Regions from separate parts of the Roseibium sp. AWQ4_290 genome, predicted to be linked through region 3. Evidence: riboswitches for the same ligand, from Rfam matches in the RefSeq annotation. Region 3 holds a riboswitch; each other region holds the start of a gene.
What was found. Region 3 has a riboswitch for thiamine pyrophosphate ahead of thiM (hydroxyethylthiazole kinase). Riboswitches for the same ligand answer to the same signal wherever they lie in the genome.

Region 1 (3,266 bases), on a different contig from region 3:
GCTTGGCAAAGCGCGGCAGCGTGTCGGCCCAGGCCCGCTTGTTCAACTCATCGTTCAAATGCGGATAGGCCTCGATGAAGGCATCCCAAGCCTCATCCGGATGGTTTGTCAGATAGATGGTCGCAGCTTCCACCGCAGCCAGAAACTTGACATAACGCGGATCATCCACCGTATCCTTTCCGACCACATAGACCAGCTCATCAAAAATCGGCACGCCATTTTCTTCCGGGAAGAAGGCCCGCCCCTCCTTGCCCTCGATCTCGATCTGGGTCAGCTCGAAATTGCGGTAAGCCCCGATGACCGCGTCCACCTGACCTGCCATCAGCGCCGGAGACAGGGAGAAATTCACATTGATCAACTCCACATCATCGATGGTCAGTTCAACCGATTTGAGCATCTGCCCCAGCATGGCATCTTCAAAGCCGGACACGGAAAAGCCGATGGTCTTGCCCTTCAGGTCCTTCAAGGTCTTGATGGGCCCATCCTTGAGCACGATCAGCGAGTTAAGCGGCGTTTCCACAAGGGTTCCGATCCAGGACACCGGCAGGCCTTCCTCGATCAGCGCATGCAGGGTCGGCTGATAGGAAATGGCAATGTCGCCCTGCCCGGCCGCAACCAGCTTGGGCGGCATGGACGGGTCGGCCGGCTCGATCAGCTCCACCTCCAGCCCTTCCGCCGCGAAGAACCCCTTGGTCTTCGCAGTGATGACAGGAGCATGATCGGGGTTCGTGAACCAGTCCAGAAGCACGGTAAGCTTCTCAGCCGCCTGAACCGGACCGCTGGCCAGAAGTGCGGTGGCAAGAGACAGGGACAACAGGATTTTTTTCATGAAACTCCTCCGGAATGTGGCAGTCAGTCTTCGGCCTGCCAGGGAACAAGACGTTGGGTGAGGTGGTCGACTGCAGCGCGCATCGCCAGAACCATCAAGGCCAGCAAAATGACTGCAGCAAAAAGAAGATCTGCTTTTCCGCGGGCATTGGCCTGCAGCATGATGAAGGCAAGCCCGCCTTTGGCCCCCGCCCATTCACCAACCACCGCCCCTATGGGCGCAAAGACGGCGGCCACCCGCATCCCTGAGGCAAGCGCCGGAAGGGCCGCAGGCAGCCGGAACACCACAAGTTCCTGAACCCGGTTGACCCGGTAAAGGCGCGCAAGATCGGCAAGGCCGGGATCGAGCCGGCGCAACCCGTCATAGACCGTGGAGGTCACCGCGAAAAAGATGATCAGGATGGCCATGACGATCTTGGAGGTCATACCGAAGCCGAGCCAGAGAACAAGCACAGGGGCAATGGCAAAGACCGGCAAGGCCTGGGTCACCAGAACGGCCGGCATGACCAGGCGTCCGGCGAGCGGAAACAGCCAGACCAAGACGGCAAGCGCCGTTCCGCACAGCACCCCAAGAACAAACCCCAGCAGGGTCTCTGACGCGGTGATGCCCGCATGGTAGAATAAAAACCCTGCATTGGCGGGAAAGGCACGCAGAACATCGACCGGGCCGGGCAGCAGGAATGCAGGCGGCTGAAACACCGCCACAAGTAAGGCCCAGACCCCGAAGACCGCAAGGACAGAAACGGCAATGCGCCTCAGCACCAACAGCACGTCTCTCATGCGGCCTCTCCGGGCGCACGGCAGCTGTTTGGATCTTTCTTTCCAGCAGCCGGTCTTCGCTGGTGCGATGACGGCTGCCCTGGCAGACACGAACGCATAGGATCTCCCGTCCTCACCCCGGCCTCGCACACCCATTCAAAGGCATGCAAAAGAGACCGGCGCTCACGGCTGGCGCCCCCGCAGCTTCCAGAATCCGGTTACAGCAGGAAAATGACCAGCCAGTATGACACTGGAGATCCGGGATATAGGCTAAGGATTCCGTCCCTTCGCCGGTATGACCCGGATCAGGTTCTAAGGGTTCAGCTTAACGCCATCTCAGCTCCGGAAACCGGAACACCCCTCGGACCGAGGCGCGAACATGCCCCGCCTTGAGACAAAACGCAAGACCGGTCCGGAAACCTTTTCTCCGGCAAACCTTAAAGACACTGCCATTTCAGAGAGAAAACGGCTGAAGCAACCGCATTTCATGCGCTTTGACTTTCGCTTCCAGACATCAGAGATATCACAGCAAAGCGGTTTGAAACCGGATGACAGAGCGCTCTTTCAAGCCTTAGCCCGCTTGCCAGGAGGCAACCGCCTTGTTGACGACGTCATTGCCCGTTTCGCCCTTTTCGAGGGTCAGGATGCCGCGCTTGCCGTTTTCATACAGCATCGGAATATCGATCCAGCCACGCCCGCTCAAGAGTCCCATATTGCGCTCTTCCTTGTCGATGTCATTCGACAGGGCAATCCAGAAGATGCCGGGAGAGACTTTCACAGACGCGCCGATCAGGGCATCGCCCCGGGCTTCTTCCGTCGGCTTCATGACAAGACCTGGCACATTGACCACGTCCCCGGCCGCAAATCCGTCCGGAAAGTCATATTCGATTTCCACCAGATGGCTTGCAGGCAGTGACGTGTCGTCATTCGGCTTGATACGGATATCAACTTTCACCCCACGCTCGGGGATGTCGACTTGCGCGGTCAGAACAGACAGCTGGTTGCCGTTGAGATCCGTTTCTTGCCTCAGACCCCAGACAACCGCCCCTTGAGACGCCGTACCTGCTCCGGACGTATCTTCCCCTTCTTCATAGAGGATGGACCGCTGGGCCCCACTGGGTGCTGGCGCGCTTGCAGAGGCGCTTGCTCCCGGCTGGGTGATACTTGCCAGACCGCCCTGTGTCCCGCCAACAGACGGCTGGGCTGGTTCCACAAGCGGAATTGCAGAGGTTGAGCCGGTGCTGGCCGCTCCCGGCGAGGAGGGCGTGGAGGCAACCGGTGCGGACGGCTGCGGCGTGATCGTCGTTGTGGTAACCGTGCGGGCATCAGGCGCAACAACCTCGCCGCCGCTGTCATCCAGAAGCCTGTCGGTGTTCTTGGCACTTGCGCCCGTATCTGCCGGGTCCTCGGCCACCGAGGCCTGGGACGGCGCGGGCTCTGGCTGAAAAGTGGCAGGCTGCGTGTCCTCTGCCGGTGTCTCCTGACGGCTGACCGCCGCCTGGTCCTCCGACGGCAGGAAGAAATAAGCGGCGGCGCCCAGAACGATCAGAACCAGAACCCCAGCGAGCGCGACCGGAACCATGCGTCCGGCCCCTGACCCGCGCAACGCATCCGACGCGCTGGGCCGCTCCCGTTTGGACCGATCCTGAGGCACCGGCACCGGAACCGGCTCATGCCGG
Region 2 (3,266 bases), on a different contig from region 3:
ATGATCGCCTGCCTTGAACACCAGCAACTGGGCCGGGTCGAAGGACTGCCCGGATATGGTGATCTGGCCGGAGATTGTATAAAGGCCACGTTCTTCCCAGCCTGCATCCAGCGGCGCCTTGGCGCCAGGCTCCAGGGTGATGTCCGCGTAAAACATTTCAGATGCGGTGTTGACCGGCGCGGTGTGACCGAAAAGACTGCCCGCAATCAGTTTGACCGAAGCGCCCTTGTCGGAGAATTCCGGCTGTTCCTCCGTTCCGTGATGCTGAAAGGTCGGGTCGCCTTCTTCCAGGTGTTTCGGCAGCGCCACCCAGCTCTGCAGACCAAAGAGGGGACGTTTGGCGGTCAGGCGCTCCGGGCGTTCGCGTTCGGAATGCACGATGCCCTTGCCTGCGCTCATCCAGTTGAGGGCGCCGGGGGCAATGGCGATCTCGGTGCCGAGACTGTCCCGGTGATACATTTCGCCTTCAAACAGATAAGTGACTGTTGCCAGCCCGATATGGGGATGCGGGCGCACATCTATGCCGCCGCCCACCAGAAGCTCCGCCGGTCCCATCTGGTCAAAGAAGATGAACGGGCCGACCATGCGCCGCTTTGCCGAGGGCAGGGCGCGGCGGACGGAGAAGCCGCCGAGGTCAGAGGTGCGCGGGACTATGATTGTTTCGATCGGGTCACAGCTTGAGGCAACTCCGGGAATGGGATCAGGGCAGTTCAACCAGCTCATCAGTCTCTCCTCTCCGTCAATTCGCGTCTGACATCTCATTTGGGCCGCGTGTCGGGACGTGTCCATTGAACAGTCTGTTTCAGGTTTTCTTCTGCTCAGAAGCGGCTATAAAGACGGGCCTTTTTCTTCAAGGTGCAGGTCGGCATGAAGCGCGTCATGATTGTTGGTGGTCCGGGCTCTGGCAAGAGTACGCTTGCCGTCGCGCTGGGCAAAAAGACCGGCCTTCCGGTCTATCACATGGACAAGATCCAATTCCGCCCCGGCTGGGTTCAAAGAACCATGGCCGAAAAGGACCGGATGAGCCACGAGGTTCATATGGAAGACGTGTGGATTTTCGAAGGCGGCCATTCAAACACCTATCCGGAACGGGTCGCCCGTGCAGATACCTTCATCTGGCTGGATGTGCCGGTGGCCCGGCGGCTGTTCCGGGTCTTGAAACGCTCCATCCGGTATCACGGCCAGAGCCGTCCGGATCTGACCGAGGGTTGCCCGGAAGTCTTTGACCGACAGACCCTTGATTTTCTGAGCTATATCTGGCGAACCCGGCACAGCGCCCGTCTGAAACTTGAAAAGATATATCAGGCCCCGCCGGATCACCTGACGGTTCTGAGGATTGCGACAATCGGCGAGGTGGAGGCCTTTCTCTCCGGGCTTCCTGACCGGGTGCACGCCTCCCAACGGTAACTTGACAACAGCCGGGATCGGGCGGCACAAGAAGGTTTCACCCGGGGTGCCCTGACAAGGGGCTGAGATACTGCTGGCTCAAGAGGCAGCGCAGGGACCCGACGAACCTGATCCAGGTCATGCTGGCGAAGGGAGGGTGTGCGGCCCCGAGAAGGGCCGCGGCAGTTGGCTGCGAGCCTCCCTTCCAGAAACCACGGGACCGGACGGCCGGACCTTCTCAGGGTCCTTGCGGAGACACATCCTATGGCTTTTCTGATTTCAAGCGGGTCTTTCCGGCAGAAGACACATCTGCGTCCGACCTGGGCCCAGTCATGAGGCTTGGCATCAAGGGCGCAGGCGTTGCCGGTCTGGCGCTGGCGTACGAACTTGCCTCGCGCGGCCTCGAGGTCGAGGTGATTGAACGGCATGAGAGCCTTTGCGCCAGTGCGTCCTGGCTCGCAGGCGGCATGCTGGCCCCCTGGTGTGAGCGGGAAAACGCGGAAGAACAGGTGCTGTCCTGGGGCGAAAAGTCCATCGGCTGGTGGGACGCCGCCGTGCCCGACGAGGTCCACCGCAAGGGCACTCTGGTGGTGGCCGCTCCGCGGGATGCTGGAGAGCTGAGCCGTTTTGCGTCGCGCACCAGCGGCTTTGAGTGGGTGGAGGCCGAAGCGCTGGGCGTTCTGGAGCCGGATCTGGCAGGCCGGTTCGCAAGAGGGTTGTTTTTTGCCGGAGAAGCCCATCTTGATCCGCGCAAGGCCCTCAAGGCTCTTGAGGCCGGACTGGGCGAACGCGGGGGCCGGATTCGCTACGGCTGCCGGGACTTTTTTGCCGCCACGGGCTTGAACGTCGAGTGCACGGGCATGGCGGCACCAGATCCCGCGCTGCGTCCGGTGCGCGGGGAAATGCTGATCCTGCACGCGCCTGAAGTCACGTTCTCCCGCCCGGTCCGTTTTCTGCATCCGCGCATCCCGGTCTATGTGGTTCCGAGGGAGGGCGGGCATTTCATGGTCGGGGCGACAATGATTGAAAGCGATGACCGGGGTCCGGTCTCCGTGCGCTCAACCATGGAACTGCTTAACGCTGCCTACAGCCTTCATACGGGTTTTGCCGAGGCCAAGATCGTTGAGACCGGGGCGGGCCTGCGCCCGGCCTATGCTGACAATCTGCCGCGCCTTGTCTTTAGCGGCAATAGCGTCTCCCTGAATGGGTTTTACCGGCACGGCTTTCTGCTTGCTCCCCATTTTGCCGTTTCGGCGGCAGACAAGATCCTTCCCCTTTTGCAGGAGACCTCCCTTGAAGCTCATCATTAATGGCGAGGCGCAGGACCGGGCCAGTGCAACACTGGCCGCCCTGCTTGACGAACTGGCCTATGACCATGACTTTCTGGCCACTGCCAGAAACGGGGACCTTGTGGCCGCCGAAGAACGGGCCGGCTGTGTTCTCCAGGACGGGGACCGGATCGAGATCCTGTCGCCGATGCAGGGAGGGTAAGCCTATGCTGAACTTTTATGGCGAAACGGTCGGGTCGCGCTTTCTGCTCGGTACAGCGCAATATCCGTCCCCGCAGATCCTGGCGGAGGCTGTTTCGGCCTCAGGCGCGCAGATCCTGACCGTCTCCTTGCGCAGGGAAACGGCTGGCAGCGGCTCCGGCGGGCGGTTCTGGGCCATGATCCGGGAGCTGAAAGTCAAGATTCTACCCAACACCGCCGGGTGCCACTCGGTTCAGGAGGCGGTCACCACCGCCCGAATGGCTCGGGACCTGTTCCAGACCGACTGGATCAAGCTGGAAGTCATCGGCCACCACGACAGTCTCCAGCCCGATGTCTTCGCGCTGGTGGAGGCGGCCCGCATATTAAGCGGGGACGGCTTCAAGGTGTTTC
Region 3 (3,266 bases):
GAACCATCCGCCCATCTGAACACCGGTATTGCCAGCCATGACCGGCTTGACCCCGAAAGGCGCATAGAGTTCGTCCCACAACGCCTGGCCGCCTCCCTGCTCGATCCAGCTTATGTGCTCAAAGGGCAGCAGGCCAAACGGCACGGCCGTAAAGAACACCGAGGCCGGGATCTTGCCTTGCCAGAAAAAGGAGGCCGAGTGGCCCATTTCGGCGGTACCGGCCGAAACCGCATCAAAGACACCAAGGGCAGGCACCAGCTCTCCGGCCGCATAAAGATGGATCTGGAAACGCCCTTTGGACAGGCGGGCCACCTGATCGGCAATCCGCTGTGCAGTCACGCCCGGTCCCGGCAGGTTCTTCGGCCAGGAGGTCACCATCTTCCAGGTCACTGCGTCTGCTGCCCCTTGTGCCAGCGCTGGTGCCGGCAGCAAGCTTGCCCCGGCCGCTGCGGCGCCCCCAGTCGCAGCGCCGACAAAGGCCCGGCGGCTCAAAGAGGACTTCGAGGATAAACGGGTGTCTTCTGGCATGTCACTGGCTCCAAAGGGCGTGAAAATGATGCACCGGTCCATGCCCGGCCCCGATCTTCAGATCGTCGGCAGCGGCAATCGCCGCATGCACATAGCGTTTGGCCTCTGCAAGAGCCTGCTCCAGCGGTTCGCCCTTGGCCAGTCCTGCGGCAATGGCCGATGACAGGGTGCAGCCGGTGCCATGGGTGTTTAGCGTTTCAAGCCGCGTCTCCCGCAGCCAGATCTCCCGGCCCGTGCCGTCGGCAAACAGGTCTGCACTCTCAGCGCCCCCCCCGTGGCCACCCTTCAGCAGAACGGAGCAAGCGCCCAGCCGCAAAAGCTGCTCCGCCTGAGCGCGCATCTCCTCTTCATCAGCCGCAACTTCTGTCTCCAGCATGCGGGCTGCTTCGTGGAGATTGGGCGTGATGATGTCGGCGCGCGGCAAAAGACACTCGATCAGGCTCGCAACCGCACCGTCAGACAGCAGCGGATCGCCGGAGGCCGCCACCATGACCGGGTCCAGAACGACGGCACCCGTTTCAGCCGCGTCCAGACCAGCCGCCACAGCTTCGATGATGGCCGTGCCCGACAGCATGCCGATTTTGGTCGCACTCACCTTGAGGTCAGAATAGACCGCCGTCATCTGCGCCCGCACAAACTCCACAGGGACCTCATGAATGGCGCTAACCCCGAGCGTATTCTGGGCGGTCAGCGCGGCCAGAACACTGGCCCCATAGACACCATTGGCAGAAAAGGTCTTCAAGTCCGCCTGAATTCCCGCGCCACCGCCTGAATCCGATCCTGCAATGGTTACCGCAATCGCGGTCATGACACCCTCCTGACAGTTTGTGAATGGAACGCCGCTCACGCGGTTCTCAGCAATCTCTCGATATCGCGCAGCGACAGAGCATAGAGCGCGTCCAGCAGCTCCGGCACCAGACTGCCCGGGCCGCGCGCCCGCTCAGCCGCCACGTCCCCGGCAATGTTGAACACGGACAGAGCGCACGCAGCCGCGAGCGCCCGGTCCTCCTCCACGCTGGCAAAGGCGGCCAGAACCGCCCCGCCCGCGCAGCCGGTCGCCGTCACCCGCGCCAGCAGCGGATGGCCGTTCTGCAGGCGGTAATCTCCGCTCAGGCTCTCCACCTTGTCTTCAGCCCCCGTGACTGCCAGCACTGTGCCAGCGGAAATAACCGCGTCCACATCTTGCCGGTCCGGACACAAAGCTTCCAGTTCGGCCCCGTTCAGGCGCACCAGATCCGGCCCCCGGCCCAGAAGTTCACGGGCAAAGGCGCAGCGGACCGGCGAGCGGTTGACAAAAACAGGATCCATACAGACCGGGCGGCCCGCTGATCTGGCAGCGTCAAAGGCCAGCGGAATGGCCTGCCGCCGGTCCGCATCCAGCGTGCCCAGATTGAGCAACAGCGCATCGGCGCTGGCGGCAAATCCGGCCACTTCCTCCGGCGCAATTGTCATGGATGGCACCGCGCCGATGGCCAAAAGCACATTGGCGGTAAAGGTCTGCGCAACCGCATTGGTCACCGTGTGAACACGGGGACTGCGCGCGCGCACCCGCTCAAGCAAGCGGAAGACGGTATCCGCTGCAAGCGGCTGTGTGGATGCGGCAACGGACAGGCTCATGCACTTGCCTCCAGCAGGCGGATGATCCAATCAGAGAGAAGGGAAGGAAGGCATTTGGCCGGAGGCCGGAACGGTCTTCATCTCAACTCCCTCCGCCGGGATCAACCGGATCAGGTTCAAGGAGTTGGCGGCAGCCTCTCAGCCCGATCAAACCTGCCGGGCACCCCCATGAGAAGACCGCACTGCTAACAAGCCTCCAGGGGGATTGCAAGCCTTGCGGCCGGAAGACCTGCCATGCGGCAATTGACTGCGGCGGCCAGATCGGCCATGTGCTTGCAGGAACAGTTCATGCCAACATCCTGGAGCACCCCATGGTCCCGTTTTTCGTGATGATCAAATGCCAGCTGGGCAAGACCTACCAGGTTGCCAACGCCATTGCCGATGCGGAAATCGCCTCCGAGGTCTATTCAACCAGCGGAGACTATGATCTTCTGGTGAAGTTCTATGTCGAAGAAAGCGCGGATATCGGCCATTTCGTCAATGAAAAGGTTCATCCGATCGACGGAATTCAGGACACCAAGACGATTATCACGTTCAAGGCGTTCTAGGGGGCGCCACGGTCAAACGGGTTCAAACCGTTTTGCGGTCTGCGTCGACATCTCTGAATGTCTGGCAGCGAAACGCAGACAAGATGAGACGCGGTTTGCTCTGGCTGCGTCATTGCGGTGTGCCGGACCTGGAGGATGAGCATGCGCTGTTTTAAATTGCTGGCCTTTGCGGCCACCCTGCCAAACCTTGCCGCCGCCCTGTCCCAGCCCGCCCTCGCCCAGGGCATGCCGCCGGAGCAGATCAAAACTGTTCTGGATATGACCAAGGCGAACTGGGTGTCGTTCCGGGACTGGCAGGGCAAGCAGCTGATCTATTTCACCCATCTGGAATCCTGGACCTGCGGCATCGACTATGTGTTTTATGGAATAAATGGCGGAGCGCTGGATCAGATCTGGGAGCTGGCCCCGTGTGATCCGGACAATCCCAATGCGGTCCTGAAAGACAAACCCTATCTCGAGCTGCCGCCCGGCTCGGTTGAGAGCATCGATGTGCAACTGATCTATCCGGACGGCTCAAAAAGCCCGGTGCAGACTTTTCAGTACACACCGAAATAGCCTGCCGGGCAGAAGTCT

Region 1: another riboswitch for thiamine pyrophosphate. It lies ahead of ACXAH0_RS06040 (ABC transporter permease); the one in region 3 lies ahead of thiM (hydroxyethylthiazole kinase).
Region 2: another riboswitch for thiamine pyrophosphate. It lies ahead of ACXAH0_RS13030 (FAD-dependent oxidoreductase); the one in region 3 lies ahead of thiM (hydroxyethylthiazole kinase).

The regions. Positions count from the first base shown of each region.
Region 1 is NZ_JBSWYG010000004.1:218,760-222,025, reverse strand. Features, by position in the region: gene ACXAH0_RS06045 (ABC transporter substrate-binding protein) at 1-829, opposite strand, end outside; gene ACXAH0_RS06040 (ABC transporter permease) at 853-1,608, opposite strand; TPP riboswitch at 1,853-1,959, opposite strand; gene ACXAH0_RS06035 (hypothetical protein) at 2,159-3,266, opposite strand, start outside.
Region 2 is NZ_JBSWYG010000011.1:138,282-141,547, forward strand. Features, by position in the region: gene ACXAH0_RS13020 (pirin family protein) at 1-723, opposite strand, end outside; gene ACXAH0_RS13025 (P-loop NTPase family protein) at 868-1,407, shown strand; TPP riboswitch at 1,440-1,559, shown strand; gene ACXAH0_RS13030 (FAD-dependent oxidoreductase) at 1,719-2,696, shown strand; gene thiS (sulfur carrier protein ThiS) at 2,680-2,877, shown strand; gene ACXAH0_RS13040 (thiazole synthase) at 2,882-3,266, shown strand, end outside.
Region 3 is NZ_JBSWYG010000001.1:113,597-116,862, forward strand. Features, by position in the region: gene ACXAH0_RS00480 (TRAP transporter substrate-binding protein) at 1-528, opposite strand, end outside; gene thiD (bifunctional hydroxymethylpyrimidine kinase/phosphomethylpyrimidine kinase) at 530-1,336, opposite strand; gene thiM (hydroxyethylthiazole kinase) at 1,372-2,145, opposite strand; TPP riboswitch at 2,215-2,323, opposite strand; gene ACXAH0_RS00495 (Lrp/AsnC ligand binding domain-containing protein) at 2,457-2,693, shown strand; gene ACXAH0_RS00500 (hypothetical protein) at 2,835-3,248, shown strand.